DNA from 2 places in the Azospira sp. APE16 genome. Region 2 is predicted to be linked to the other one. Evidence: predicted binding sites of a transcription regulator. Region 2 holds the regulator's gene; the other holds the start of a gene.
The links. The regulator FNR, encoded in region 2, switches genes on or off when oxygen is low (the NO sensors DNR and NnrR bind a similar motif). The targets are predictions, from matches to a motif close to TTGANCTAGNTCAA.

Region 1 (7,231 bases), 740 kb from region 2:
CAACAGCTTCAGCTTGGCCGCGGTGTTGAGGCCGGAGACCAGGGCCAGGGCGTGGGGCCACTGGGGCAGGCGGGCACCGATCTTGGCGACGAACTCGGGCAGCTTGAAGGTGGGAATGGTGAAGTGGCTCATGTCAGGCTCCTGCATGCAGTTCGGTGGTGGCCGCCGCTGCCAGATCGATGCCGGCGCGGCCGAACCAGTAGCCGTCGCACAGGCCGTGCTCGGCCCACTGGGGCTGTTCCGCCACCTCTTCGCCGCGGCGGGCGCGCTCGAAGGCGGCGACGATGGCGGCAGTATGCGCCGGTTGGGGGCTGATGCGCACGGCGTCGATGCCCATCTGCGACAGTTCGGGCATCAGGTGCAGCAGGCTGTAGGTCTGGGCCGACATGGTCTGGATGCCGTTGATGACCAGGAAGGGCTGCTTTTCCCGGGTCAGCAGGGTCAGGCCCTCGCTGTGGTCCAGGCACTTGAACTGGCAGTCGTCCTTGTTCAGGTTGTAGTGCCGGGCGGTGAAGCAGCGGGCGGAGAAGGCCAGGGGAATCTTGCCGAAGGCGAAGACCTCCGTCTCCATGCCTGCCGGACGCGCCTGGTGCAGGGTCTGCACCAGTTCCCGGGTCGCCTCCAGGGGCGGCACCCAGCGCTTGGCGCCGAGGCCGGCGAAGTAGGCCAGGGCCGATTCGTTGTAGATGTTGAGGTGGGGGCCGCAGACGAAGGGCAGCTGCTTTTCCCGAGCCAGGCTGACGGCGCCCAGGTCGTTGGCCTCGAGGGAGCAGTTGCCCTCCTCCACCAGACGGCGCAGGGCCTTCAGGTCGCTTTCCGATTCCAGCAGGGCCTGGGCCGAGATCACCACCTCCTTGCCCGATTCGGCCAGGTCCCTGGCCAGGCCGATCCAGTCGCTGGTGCGCAGCTGCTGGCGGCGGGAGCACACCACTTCGCCCAGGTAGATGCGGTCCAGGGGCGTCTCCAGCATGGAGGCGTAGAAATTCATCACTTCCTGCTTGGGCCAGAACCACAGCAGGGGGCCGAGGGAGAGTTTCATGGTCATGTTCGTGCTTTCCTCTCTCAGCGCCAGGGCCGGTTGTAGGCGCCCAGGGTGGCCTGGTGGCCCTCGGAAACCTTGGTCAGTTCGGCCTGCCAGGAAGGCTTGACGCTGTAGCGGTCGTTGCCGTCCTTGAGGCTGTCCAGGGCGGCGCGCAGGGTGCGGGTGACCTGGGCGACGTAGGCCGGGCTGCGCTGGCGGCCTTCGACCTTGATGGCGCGGACGCCGATCTTGACGATCTCCGGCAGCACCGAGAGGACGTTGAGGGAGGTGGGTTCCTCCAGGGCGTAGTAGGTCTCGCCCTGGACCTCGAAGCGGCCCTTGCACAGGGTCGGGTAGCCGGCGTTTTCCTGGTCGCCGTAGCTGTCGATGAGGATGCCGTTGAGGCGGGCATCCATGCGGCCCGGATTCTTTTCCCAGCGCACGTACTTGGCCGGGGAACAGGCGCCGACGGTGTTGGGGGATTCGCCGCAGGCATAGGAAGAGAGCCAGCAGCGGCCCTCGTTCATGACGCAGAGGCTGCCGAAGCCGAACACCTCGATCTCCACCGGGGTGTTCTTGATGACGTGCTCTACCTGGGCCAGGGTCAGCACCCGGGGCAGCACGGCGCGGCGGATGCCGAATTCCTTGTGGCAGAAATTGACCGCCTCGTAATTGGTGGCGGAGCCCTGCACGGAGAGGTGCAGGTTGAGGTCCGGGTACTTCTCCCGGGCGTAGGCCAGCAGGCCCACGTCGGCCAGGATCAGGGCGTCCACGCCGAGGCCAGCGGCCACGTCCACCGCCTCCCGCCAGGCCTGCACGCGGCCGGGCTGGGCATAGGTGTTGAGGGCCAGCAGCACTTCCTTGCCGCGGCTCTGGGCGTAATGCAGCCCTTCGGCCATGGTCTTCTCGTCGAAATTGAGGCCGGCGAAGTTGCGGGCGTTGGTGTCGTTCTTGAAGCCCAGGTAGACGGTGTCGGCGCCGTTATCGACGGCAGCTTTGAGCGCCGGCAGGCTGCCGGCGGGGCAGACCAGTTCGGGCAAGGGATTGTTCGACATGGCAAAAATGGGGAATCCGGGGAAGCCGGGAGTATAGCCCCGCCCCCGCGCAACCCCTTGATTTCGGTCAAACAGGGGGCAGGGAGCGCCCGGCGGACTGCAGCCGGGCCGGGACAAACGTGTAAGCTGATGCGCTCCCCATGCCCCGAATGAATCCCATGAAGTGCGTCGATGCAGCCTGGAAAGCCCACGAGGCGGAACTGATGCGGTTCATCGCCGCCCGCCTGCCCGACCGGGAGGAGGCCCGGGACCTGCTCCAGGAGGTGTTCCTGCGGGCGCTGCGGCAACCCGATGCCCTGTGCGGAGTGGAAAATCCCCGGGCCTGGCTGTTCCAGGTGGCGCGCAACCTGCTGATCGACCGCTTCCGCCTGCAGCGGCAGCAACTGCCCCTGGACGAAGACTGGCCCGCCGCCGAGATCCCCGAAGTCCCCCCGGTGGACAGGCTGGCCGACTGCCTGCCCCGGGTTCTCGGCGAACTGGCGGAGGCCGACCGGGAGGCCATCCGCCTGTGCGACATCGAAGGCCTGAGCCAGCAGGAATTCGCCCAGCGCCAGGGACTCTCCCTGGCCGCGGCCAAGTCCCGCGTGCAAAGGGCCCGCCGCCGGCTGCGGGCCCGCCTGGTGCAGGCCTGCCAGGTGCGTTTCGACGGCGAAGGCCAGGTCTGCTGCTTCGTGCCCCGGCCGCCCCTCCTTCCCCGGGACTAGCTGCATCCTTTTTGCCCCTGCTTCGTCTTCTGTGCGAGATGCCCCGTTTCCGGCCACGGCCGGGGCCACCACCGCCTTTCGCGAACAGGAGTGAAGATGAATGTGGAAATGAACACGGTGGCCCCGGCAAGGGGCCTGGGATGGCGCTGGCTATGCGGCACGACGGCAGCCGCCGGACTTTGGTTCTGGCTCTACGGCAATCTGACGGCCATGGCCGATTTCGTCGTTGCCGCCCTGGGACAGAGCCGTCAGACGGCCCTGGGCGAAGCCCTGCACTTCTTCGTCTATGACACGCCCAAGGTCCTGCTGCTGCTGACCGGCATCGTCTTCCTGATGGGCGTGATCCAGACCTTCTTCGCACCGGAGCGCACCCGCGCCCTGCTCTCCGGCAGGCGCACCGGGATGGGCAACGTCCTGGCGGCCGGCCTGGGCATCGTCACGCCCTTCTGCTCCTGCTCCGCCGTGCCCTTTTTCATCGGTTTCCTCTCGGCGGGCGTGCCCCTGGGAGTGACCTTTTCGTTCCTCATCGCCGCCCCCATGATCAACGAGGTGGCCCTGGCCCTGCTCTTCGGCATGTTCGGCTGGCAGGTGGCCCTGCTCTACCTGGGACTGGGGCTGCTGGTCGCCATCCTGGCCGGACTGGTGATCGGCCACCTGAAGATGGAGGCCCACCTGGAAGACTGGGTGCGGGCGATCCAGGCGGGCACCCCCGCCAGCTTCGCCGGCGGCGGCATGAGCTGGGTGCAGCGGGGCCGCGCCGGCCTGGACCATGTGCGGGACATCGTCGCCAAGGTGTGGCCCTATGTGGTGGCCGGCATCGCCCTGGGCGCGGGCATCCACGGCTACGTGCCGGAGGACTTCATGGCCTCCTTCATGGGCAAGGACGTGTGGTGGGCGGTGCCGGCCGCAGTCGTGCTCGGCGTGCCCATGTACACCAACGCGGCCGGCATCATCCCGGTGGTGGAGGCCCTCATCGGCAAGGGTGCGGCCCTGGGCACGGTCCTGGCCTTCATGATGAGCGTCATCGCCCTTTCGGCGCCGGAGATGATCATTCTGCGCAAGGCCCTCAAGCCCCGCCTGATCGCCACTTTCGCCGGCGTGGTGGCCCTGGGGATCCTCCTCGTCGGTTACGTCTTCAACGCCGTTCTATAAGGAAGCATGATGAAAGAAGTGAAAGTCCTGGGCACGGGCTGTGCCAAATGCAAGACCCTGGTGGCCATGGTGGAACAGGCGGCCGTGCGTACCGGCACCGCCATCGACCTGGAAAAGGTCGAGGACATGGCCCGCATCATCGGCTACGGCGTCATGGCGACGCCGGCCCTGGTGATCGAGGGCCGGGTGGTCCATAGCGGCAGCCTGCCGGAGGCGGGGACGATCGACCGGCTGCTGCAGGAATCCTGACATTTCCGGTCCGCCAATCCCGGTCCGCCAGGTATCGGCGGCGTACCAATGAAAAACCGGCTCCGGGTCGCCCCGGGCCGGTTTTCTCTTTTGATTGTTTCTCTGTTGGGGAGGTACGGAAGCTGGGAGAGTTACACCCCCGTACCGGTGCGACGAAACCGTGCAAGCTTTGCTGTCACGACCCGCCTTCGCTCCCCGTCGCACGGGAGAGTCGGCAGACCGGCGCTCAGAATTTGACCGCGATGTCCTCGTCCAGCAGCATGTACTGGCAGGCCAGGCGCCAGCCCGGGGCCAGGTCCTTCACCACCAGTTCGTCCAGCTCGGCCTGCTTAACCTTGCCGGCCAGCACCAGGGCGGTCTTTTCCTTTTCCGTCAGGTGGGCGGCCATGGGCTGCTTGTTGCCCAGGTGCAGCACTTCCACGGCGCAGGAGCCGCAGTTGCCATCCTGGCACTCGAAATCCACGGGGATCTTGTGTTCCTTGGCCAGGCCGAGGATGGTGGAACGGTTGCCGGCCACGGCATACACGGTCACGTCCTTCTTCTGCTTGGGGGAGGAAAACGTCACGTTCGGCATTGAATCACTCCTGTAAAAAAATCCCGCCCGCCATCGAAGACCTGATGGACGGGCGGGCAGATCGTCACCGCACGACGTCGAAACTGGTGCCCTTCGGATCCTTGTCGAGCACGTCGAAGATCTTGTCGAGGATCTTCACGAGCACGTTGAGGCCGCCCTGGTAACCCCAGATGGGGAAGCGATGGTGGTGGTGCCGGTCGAAGATCGGGAAGCCGATCCGGATCAGGGGCACGCCCGTGTCACGCTCCAGGAACTTGCCGTAGGAGGAGCCGATGAGGAAGTCGGAAGGCTCGGTGGCGAGTAGGGAACGCATGTGCCACAGGTCCTTGCCGGCGTAGATCTTGGCTTCCTTGCCGAAGGGGCTGGCTTCCAGCAGGGCGCCGAGCTTGGTCTCGAAGTCCTTGGTGGAGTTGGTGACCACGATGTGCTTGGGCTCGGCGCCGACTTCCAGGAGGAAGCTGACCAGGCCGTAGACCATGTCGGGGTCGCCGAACAGGGAGAAGCTCTTGCCGTGCAGGTAGGCCTGGGAGTCGGCGATGGCGTCCACCAGACGGCCCCGTTCCTTTTCCAGCTCGGCCGGGATGGCCTTGCCGGTGACGCGGGAGACTTCCATGAGGAAGGCGTCGGTGGCGGTGACGCCCACCGGGTTGTGGAAGGCGACGACTTCCTGGCCCTTTTCCTTGATGAACTCGCCGGTCTTGGCCGTGGAGAAGCCCTGCAGCAGGAAGGTGGCCTTGGCATTGACGGCGGCGATGCCGTCGTCGATCTTGGTGCCACCGTCGTACATGCGGAATTCGCCGTCGGCCGGAGTATCGAAGACGTCGGAGGGATCGGAGAGGACGGTGAAATCCACACCCATCAGGCCCAGCAGGCGCTTGATTTCCCGGTTGTTGCCGACGCAGTAGCCGTCGAAGCCGCCGTTCACGTTGATGGCGGCGCCTTCCTTGCGTTCCTGGCCGGCCCACAGGTTGGTCAGCACGCCCTTGAGCATGTTGTCGTAGCCGGTGATGTGGCTGCCGACGAAGGACGGGGTGTGGGCGAAGGGCACGCGGAAGTCTTCCGGGATGGAGCCCTTCTGCTTGGCGTTCTTGATGAAGCCGTCCAGGTCGTCGCCGATCACCTCGGCCATGCAGGTGGTGGAGACGGCGATCATCTTCGGCTTGTACAGCGCGTGGGCGTTTGCCAGGCCGTCGATCATGTTGTTCAGGCCGCCGAACACGGCCGCGTCTTCCGTCATGGAGTCGGAGACGCAGGAGGAAGGCTCCTTGAAGTGACGGTTCAGGTGGGAACGGAAGTAGGCGACGCAGCCTTGGGAACCATGCACATAGGGCAGGGTGCCTTCGAAGCCGGAGGCGCAGAGGACGGCGCCCAGGGGCTGGCAGGCCTTGGCCGGATTGACGGTCAGGGCTTCGCGCTTGAAGTTGATTTCCCGGTATTCCCAGGACTTGGTGAAGGCCTCGACTTCCTTGACCTTGTCGGCGGAAGCGCAGTCCTCGAACTGCTTCTTGCGGGCCATCAGGTCCTGGTATTCGGGCTGTTTGAACAGCTCGTTGTGGTCGAGCACTTTCTCAGCGGATTGCGGCATTTTGAATCTCCTTTTTACGCGCCGGGCGGTCATCCCCGCACCGACAGCGCTTCAAGTTTCCGGCTCCCCTAACCCGGCACCGGCAGGCGGCGGGCATGAGAGACGGACTCACTGCTTCTGGTACTGGATTTCGTTCACCGGCCATTCAGGACGCGAAGACGAGCCGAAGACAGTACGAGTAGTACGGCGAGGCGATGTCGACAAAGTCATGGATGGTCCGGGGGACGAAATCACTTCTTCCAGGGGGCCTTGGTCATGTTCCAGACCGGGCTGTTGATAGCCATGTCCATGTCGCGGGCGAAGATGGCGAAGCCGTCGTAGCCGTGATACGGGCCGGAGTAGTCCCAGGAGTGCATCTGGCGGAAGGGGATGCCCATCTTCTGGAAGATGTACTTTTCCTTGACGCCGGAACCCACCAGGTCGGGACGGATCTTTTCGGCGAACTTCTCGAACTCGAAGCCGGTCACGTCGTCGTAGATCAGGGTGCCGTCTTTGACGTAGTGGGTGGTGCGCTGGTAGTCGTCGCCGTGGGCGAATTCGTAACCGGCACCGACCACTTCCATGCCCAGGTCCTCATAGGCGCCGACCACGTGACGGGGACGCAGGCCGCCCACGTACAGCATGACCTTCTTGCCCGTCAGGCGCGGCTTGTACTTGGCGATGATGCCGTCCACCATGGCCTGGTACTTGGCGATGACCTTCTCGGCGTTTTCCTTGATCGTGTCGTCGAAGTGGGAAGCGATTTCCCGCAGGGAGGCAGCGATCTTGGAGGGGCCGAAGAAGTTGTACTCGACCCAGGGAATGCCGTACTTCTCTTCCATGTGCCGGCTGATGTAGTTCATGGAACGGTAGCAGTGCAGCAGGTTGAGCTTGGCCTTGGGGGTCTTTTCC
Region 2 (7,231 bases):
CGAGCAGCACCAGGTCGGCCCCCAGTTCAGCGGCCTGATGGGCGATGACGGCCCCCGGCTGGCCCACGTGGATGTGCCGCTGGTAGGCCACCCCGGCGGCCTTGAGCTTGGCCTCGGCCGCCTCCAGGCGTTCCACGCTGTCCTCCCGGTAGTAGCGCTCCAGGGTTTCGTGGCCCAGGTGGCGCTGCACCCGGCCGTCGGGAATGGGCGGATGCACGTAGAGCAGGTGCACCGTCGGCACTTCCCGGTACCAGGAGAGGCGGGAAATCAGGTGATCCACGGCCCGCAGGGAACAAGCGGAACCATCGACCGCCAGCAGGAAATTCAGCATCGTCTGCTCCTCAGCATTTCTAGATGTTATGGGCCAGGCGCCAGGCACCCAGCAGGCCCCACAGGCCGAAGCCGAGCACGCTCAGCCCGGCGATGCCGCGCACCCAGGGGCGCCGCACGAAATCCTTCAGCCGCGCCGCCAGGAGGCCGGCCAGCAGCAGATTGGGCAGGGTGCCCAAGCCGAAGGCCAGCATTACCGCGCCGCCCCGGGCGGCGCTGCCGCTCACCAGGGCGGTGGTCAGCACACTGTATACCAGACCGCAGGGCAGCCAGCCCCACAGCAAGCCCAGGGGAAAGGCCTGGGTCGGGCTGCGGGCGGGCAGAAAACGTTTGGAAAAGGGCTGCAGACGGCGCCACAGGCCCTGGCCTGCCCGCTCGGTCCACGCCAGGGCCTGGGTGGCACCGAGCAGATAGAGGCCCAGGGCTACCAGCATCAGGTTGGCCAGCACGTAGAGCACCAGGCGCAGGGACCATTGCTCTCCCAGGTGGGCGCCGGCCGCGCCGACGGCCCCCGCCAGGAGGCCGGCCAGGCCATAGCTGGCGATACGCCCCAGGTTGTAGGCCAGATGCAGGGACCAGCGGCTGCCTCCGACCTGCCCCAGGGACAGGGCGCCGACGATGCCGCCGCACATGCCGATGCAGTGGGTGCCGCCGAGAAAGCCGACGAGGAGGACGGAAAGCAGGGTGGGCAGGAAGGAGTCAGCCACGTGGGAGCGCCGTGCGGAAAGTGAAAAAGGCCATGGCCAAAATTATACCGGGCACTGGGGTTTCCCCCAGCGCCCGGCTTTTCCCCCCTGAGGCTTGCCTCAAGTTAAACGCGGTATCCCGTAGCCCGGTCAGATGACCTTGCTGTAACGGGTGCGCTGCCGATCGGCGCGCAGATATTTGTCGAACACCATGGAGATGGCCCGCACCAGGAGACGTCCCGGGGGCAGCACGGTGATCCATTTGTCGTCCACCTTCACCAGCCCGCCCCGCTCCAGTTCCTTCAGGTCCTCCAGTTCGGCGGCGAAGTACTTCTTGAAGTCGATCAGGTGGGCGATTTCGATGGACTCGGTGGAGATTTCGAAATGGCACATCAGGGCCTGGATGATGGAACGGCGCAGCAGGTCGTCGGCGGTCAGCTCGATGCCCCGCAGCACCGGCAGCACGCCGGCGTCCAGGCGGTCGTAGTACTCGTCCAGGGTGCGGTAGTTCTGGCTGTAGGTGGGCCCCACCTTGGCGATGGAGGAAATGCCGAAGGACAGCATGTCGCAGTCCGCATGGGTGGAGTAGCCCTGGAAATTGCGGTGCAGCCGGCCCTGGCGCTGGGCCACGGCCAGCTCGTCGTCCGGCTTGGCGAAGTGGTCCATGCCGATGAAGACGTAGCCGGCATCGGTCAGCTTCTTGATGGCCAGGGAGAGCAGCTGCAGGCGCGTGTCGGCGTTGGGCAGGTCGCTCTCGTTGATGCGCCGCTGGGGCTTGAAGAGGCCCGGCAGGTGGGCATAGTTGTAGATGGAGAGACGCTCCGGGTCCATAGCCAGGACCCGCTCCAGGGTGCGGTTGAAGCCCATCACCGTCTGGTGGGGCAGGCCGTAGATGAGGTCCACGCTGATGGACTTGAAGCCGCTCTTGCGCGCCTGGTCCATCACCGTGAAGGTTTCTTCCTCGGTCTGGATGCGATTGATGGCCTGCTGCACCCGCTCGTCGAAATCCTGGACGCCCAGGCTCATGCGGTTGAAGCCCAGCTCGCCGAGCAGGGCCACGGTGGGCCGGTCCACCTTGCGCGGATCCACTTCGATGGAAATCTCGGCCCCATCCACCAGCTTGAAATGGCGGTGGGTGAGGTCCATCAGCTGGTGCATTTCCTCATGGGAGAGGAAGGTGGGCGTGCCGCCGCCCCAGTGCAGCTGGGAGACTTCCCGATCCCCGTCCAGCAGGTACTCGGCCTGCAGGGCCATCTCCTTGCCCAGGTACTTGATGTACTTGGCGCTGCGGCCGTGATCCTTGGTGATGATCTTGTTACAGGCGCAGTAGTAGCAGATGGTGTTACAGAAGGGGATGTGGAAGTATAATGACAGCGGTCGGCTGATACCGCCGATGTTGCGTTTGCCCAACCACAGCTTCAGGGCCTCGGCATCGAAGGCTTCGACAAAACGGTCAGCCGTCGGATAGGACGTGTAGCGCGGTCCATTGACGTCGAAGCGGCGGATGATCTGGGGATCGAAAACCAGGTTGTTGGCGGTAAATGTCATTGAAAAACAGTCGTTGCAGAACCACACATTAGGTGCGGCTTATTATCGTGGTGCAGGAACTGGGGCACGTTGACCTGGATCAAAGGCTTCCAAAGGGCCTTCCGGCGCAGGTTACCACCATCCGAACGCCCTTGGCCCAGCGAGGAACAGCATGCCGTTGAAGAAGACCAGCGCCCAAGAAATTACCCTGTCGGTCATCAAGACCGCCTGCTCGAACTGTAACCTGCAAGAACTGTGTCTTCCCTACGGTCTCAACGAGACCGAGATGTCCAAGCTGGACGAACTGGTCAGCACCCGCCGCAAGATCAAGCGCGGTGACCACCTGTACCGGGCCGGGGAGGCCTTCGAATCCATCTACGCCATCCGCGCCGGTTTCTTCAAGACCGACGTGCTGCTGGAAGACGGCCGCGACCAGGTCACCGGCTTCCAGATGGCCGGCGAGCTGCTGGGCCTGGACGGCATCAGCACCGAACACCATTCCTGTAACGCGGTGGCCCTGGAAGACAGTGAAGTCTGCATCATCCCCTTCCCCCGCCTGGAAGGCCTGTCCCGGGAGATCGTGGCCCTGCAGCACCACTTCCACAAGGTGATGAGCCGGGAGATCGTGCGCGACCATGGGGTCATGATGCTGCTCGGCACCATGCGGGCAGAAGAACGGCTGGCCGCCTTCCTCCTCAATCTCTCCCAGCGCTTCACCGCCCGCGGCTATTCCCACGCCGAGTTCTACCTGCGCATGACCCGGGAAGAAATCGGCAGCTACCTGGGCCTCAAGCTGGAAACCGTTTCCCGCGCCTTCTCCCGCTTCCAGGAAGAAGGTCTGATCGCCGTGCAGCAGAAGCACATCCGCATCCTGGACATCCCGGGCCTGAAAAAGCTGATGACCCACCAGTCGGCCTGATCCCGGACAAGCGTCAAACAAAAAAGCGGCTCCGCGGAGCCGCTTTTTTTATTGCCCGGATTATTGCCCGGGCTTAGTCCAGGAGTGCCGGCAGTCCTACTGCTCCCCTTCCGGAAACACCGCCCCCCGCCGCGCCGCCATGCTGCGGCCGACGGCGGCCGCCTGCTCGGGGGACAGCAGGCGCCGCCCCAGGGGCAGCAGCTCCCGGGTTTCCAGATCGATGTGTCCCAGATAAAGCTCGGCCAGCCCTTCCACCATGGCCGCCGGCAGGGCCTCGCTGCATTCCCCCGGCTGGGCCGCGACGATGGCCTGCAGGCGGGCCAGCACCTCATCCCGCGCCCGGTCCATGCGCCGGTGATCGGCCAGGATGCGCTCGATGAGGGCCTCCACCTGGGCCGCCACCGCCGCTTCCCGGGCCACCGCCTGGCTCGCCCGCAGGGCGGGAAAGAGGTCATCCTCCTCGTCCGCATGGTGATGGGGAGCGGCCACGGAGAAATAGCGCAGCACGCCCTGGGCCGCCTCCCGGGCAGCCTGGTCAGCGCCGTGCCGGGGCAGGTGCTGCACCAGGCGACGCAGGGTCTCGATCTGGGCCTGGATGCGACCGTGGCAGGCATCCAGCATTTCCAGGGGTTCGTCGAAACTGGGGGCGGCGGCGCCCAACAGGCTGTGGCTCATGCAATTCCTTTCACAGACCGGCGAAGAAGCCGGCGGGATGACGCGTCAGGGCAACGGAAACGATATAGGCGAAACACGACAGGGCCATGACGAAAAAGATGCCCCGCACCGCCTTGCTGCGCCCCCGCTTGAGGGCCACGCTGCCGCAGCCGATGTAGGCCAGCAGGGCCAGCACCTTGGCCGTCAGCCAGCCCTGGACGAAGGGATACTGGCCGGAGAGAAAGGCCAGGGCCAGGGCGCTGCCGAGCAGCAGGGTATCCACCACATGGGGCGCCACCCGCGGCAGGCGCCCCTGCAGTCGAGGCGACTCCTGCAGCATCCAGAATCCGCGCAGGAGGAATCCGAGGCCGGAGAGGACGACGCAGGTGATGTGCAGATGCTTGAGGGCCAGGTACATGGGATGGCTCCGCGATCCGTCAGCCGGGCTGGCCGTCGGGCCGGGGCCGCAGGTACATGGCGCCGTGGCGCCGCACCCACAGGGCGAACACCAGCAGCCAGGCCAGGCTGGCCAGCCACTGCAGGTTGAAGGGGCCGGACAGGGGCAGGAACTCGCCGGCGATGCGCAGCAGGGGCACGCTCTGGAACAGCCAGAACAGGGGCCAGGTGGTCTGATCCCCGGCGTTGATGGGCCGGCCCGAATGCCCCAGGGTGACCCGGGTGACCATGCCCAGCAGCATGGAAACGAAATAGCCGATACTGATGGCGTGCAGGGGCGCCAGGCCGCCGAAGCTGCCGCCCAGCGCCAGGGCCAGTCCCTGGCAGGCATAGAGCACCAGCCCCAGGCCCAGCCAGACGGTGGCGCCATGGATCATGGCCAGCATGGGCACCGCCAGGCTGCGCCGAAGCTGCCACTTCCAGGAGAAATGAATGACCACAGCGGCGGCAACGGCGTCCGGCAGCCACAGGGCTCCGTGCCAGCCGACCAGGGCCAGCAGGGCGTGGCCGAGGAAACAGGCCAGCACCAGCCACAGCAGGGGCATGGGCCGGTAGATGGTGTAGTTCTTCAGCACCGCTGCAGTGAAGAAGGGCAGCATGCGATGGCTGACGATGAAGAACACCGGCAGTAGGCAGCCCCACAGCCCCAGCTCGATGCCGGCCCGCACCCCGTCGCCGGCCATGACCGCCAGGCCCCAGGCATAGGCCCAGAGGGCGACCAGGCCCAGCCCCAGGGCGGCCAGCAACGCGTAGGCGTGGGAACGGTCCGGTGCGAAGCCCCGGGGCTGGGGCCAGGTCACGGCCCGGGCCAGGGCGACCAAGCCCCACAGCCAGCCGAGGGACGCCACCACCAGGCCGGACACGGCCAGGGGCGCCGCCAGCAGGCCGCCCCAGAAGAGCAGCCAGCCGCCGGCCAGCAGAGCGAAGGCCGGCAGGTACTGGCCCCGCGTCAGGGCCGGGGCGCTCACCCACTTGGGCAGGGCCGTCATGAGAAAACCGAAGATGAAGGGCGGGAACAAGCCGAACAGCATCAGGGCCCCATGCAGCCAGATGCCGGGCAGGGCCCAGGCCGGAGCCCCATAGAGGCCGGCATAGCGGCCGCCCAGGTCCACCGCCCAGAACAGCACCGCCAGCAGGCTCTGCAGGGCGCCGAGGGCGAACATGACCCGGTGGGGGGCGCTGAAAAAGGCCTTGAACATGGAATCTCCGAAAAATCAGGCAGCCGTGGCGAGCTGCTCGCCGATATGCCGTAGATGCCGCCGATAGACCTGCAGGCAGCGCCAGAGGTTCACCAGCAGCCACAGGTTGGACAGCAGCAGGGCCAGTCCGGCCGGCCAGGCGAACCAGGCGGGGCGGACCACGGCGGCCAGCAGCAGGACCAGGGAAGCGGCATGGGCCGCCATCTGCCGCGCCATGGCGCTCTCGGCCAGGATGCGCTTCATGTTCGGCGCCAGCACCCGGCCCTGGCCCGCGTTCTGCAGATGCAGCCAGATGAGAAAGGGCACGATTTTGTACAGCATGCCGGTGATCACCGACATGAACCCGCCCACCAGCAGGAGCATGCCCAGCAGCAGGGGCAGCCCGGGCCACAGGCCCAGGGCCGGCCACAGCTGCCCCACCGCCCACAGGGCCGCCCCGCCGACGGCGCAGGCCAGCCCCAGCCGCCAGTAGCGCTGGGTGGCATCGAGCCGGGCCCGCTTGCTGCGCACCAGCAACCACAGGGTCGCCAGGGCAAAGGTGCCGCAACCGGCCGCCACCAGGGCCGCCAGGAGGGGGGCACCGCCCCAGCCGGCCGCCTCGGCGCCGCTCCACAGGGCCAGCAGCAGGAACAGCAGGGGCGCCAGGAGCCGGGTCAGCCAGCCGGGAAAAGCCGGCGTCAGGAGGAACATGGGCACCACCACGTAGGCGACGCCGGACAGCAGCAGCACGCCCCAGCCCACCAGGCCCCAGGCCAGGTGGATGCCGGTGATTTCCAGCAGGGGCCAGGACAGCCCCCAGGCCAGGTTGACCAGCATGGACAGGCCCAGCAGCACCGTCACGCCGAGGCCGGCCACGGCCAGCTTGAGGGCCCACTGGATGGTGCTGCCCATGGGAATCTGGGCCAGGGCCCGGCCGACGGCAACGAGGAAGATGAGGACGCCGCCGCCGAGACACAACAGGGCGCCCTGGAACAGTTCGCTGCGGTAGGTGAGGAAGCCCCCCACCAGGAACAGCAGCCCCAGGGTAAGCAGGCCGTGCACCGCCCGGGCCACGCCCAGGGGCCGGGCCACGCCGGCGCCGGTGGCCACCGGCAGGATCTGCAGCAGGGCGCCGACCATGGTCTGCAACATGAAGCCGGCCGTCAGCAGATGGGTGAAGGCCAGGGCCCCGGCGGTCCAGCGGGAGGCCAGCAGCTCCGGCCCGAGGATCAGCAGGAGCAGGCCGGCGGCCGCCGCGAACAGGGGGGCGCTGAGAAAGAAGCGCAGGGGCGCCGCCAGGGGCGGGGCCTGGTCGAAGGACAGCATGGCTTGCATGGGAAGCGTCCTGGGCGGCGGCGTGACGATCAGCGGCGACGGGCCGGCGCCAGGGACCTCAGGCCGCCACCTTCCAGATGAGAATCTCCACCGTGCCGTCTTCTGCGGTCTGGGAACGGTAGGTATAGCCGTTGTTCACCAGGGTG

Region 1: a site for FNR is predicted at 2,134-2,147, ahead of ubiU (ubiquinone anaerobic biosynthesis protein UbiU). Genes of this name have one in related genera too.

Annotation. Positions count from the first base shown of each region.
Region 1 covers NZ_CP179682.1:3,655,575-3,662,805, forward strand. The annotation lists gene ubiT (ubiquinone anaerobic biosynthesis accessory factor UbiT) at 1-132, opposite strand, end outside; gene ACLSSQ_RS17380 (U32 family peptidase) at 134-1,045, opposite strand; gene ubiU (ubiquinone anaerobic biosynthesis protein UbiU) at 1,063-2,076, opposite strand; gene sigZ (RNA polymerase sigma factor SigZ) at 2,217-2,780, shown strand; gene ACLSSQ_RS17395 (permease) at 2,877-3,932, shown strand; gene ACLSSQ_RS17400 (thioredoxin family protein) at 3,942-4,181, shown strand; gene ACLSSQ_RS17405 (2Fe-2S iron-sulfur cluster-binding protein) at 4,408-4,755, opposite strand; gene nifK (nitrogenase molybdenum-iron protein subunit beta) at 4,820-6,340, opposite strand; gene nifD (nitrogenase molybdenum-iron protein alpha chain) at 6,571-7,231, opposite strand, start outside.
Region 2 covers NZ_CP179682.1:2,920,180-2,927,410, forward strand. The annotation lists gene ACLSSQ_RS13925 (universal stress protein) at 1-331, opposite strand, end outside; gene ACLSSQ_RS13930 (sulfite exporter TauE/SafE family protein) at 351-1,037, opposite strand; gene hemN (oxygen-independent coproporphyrinogen III oxidase) at 1,167-2,564, opposite strand; gene fnr (fumarate/nitrate reduction transcriptional regulator Fnr) at 2,716-3,462, shown strand; gene ACLSSQ_RS13945 (hemerythrin domain-containing protein) at 3,559-4,137, opposite strand; gene ACLSSQ_RS13950 (SirB2 family protein) at 4,148-4,534, opposite strand; gene ACLSSQ_RS13955 (NnrS family protein) at 4,554-5,771, opposite strand; gene ACLSSQ_RS13960 (hypothetical protein) at 5,787-7,085, opposite strand; gene ACLSSQ_RS13965 (DUF2249 domain-containing protein) at 7,144-7,231, opposite strand, start outside.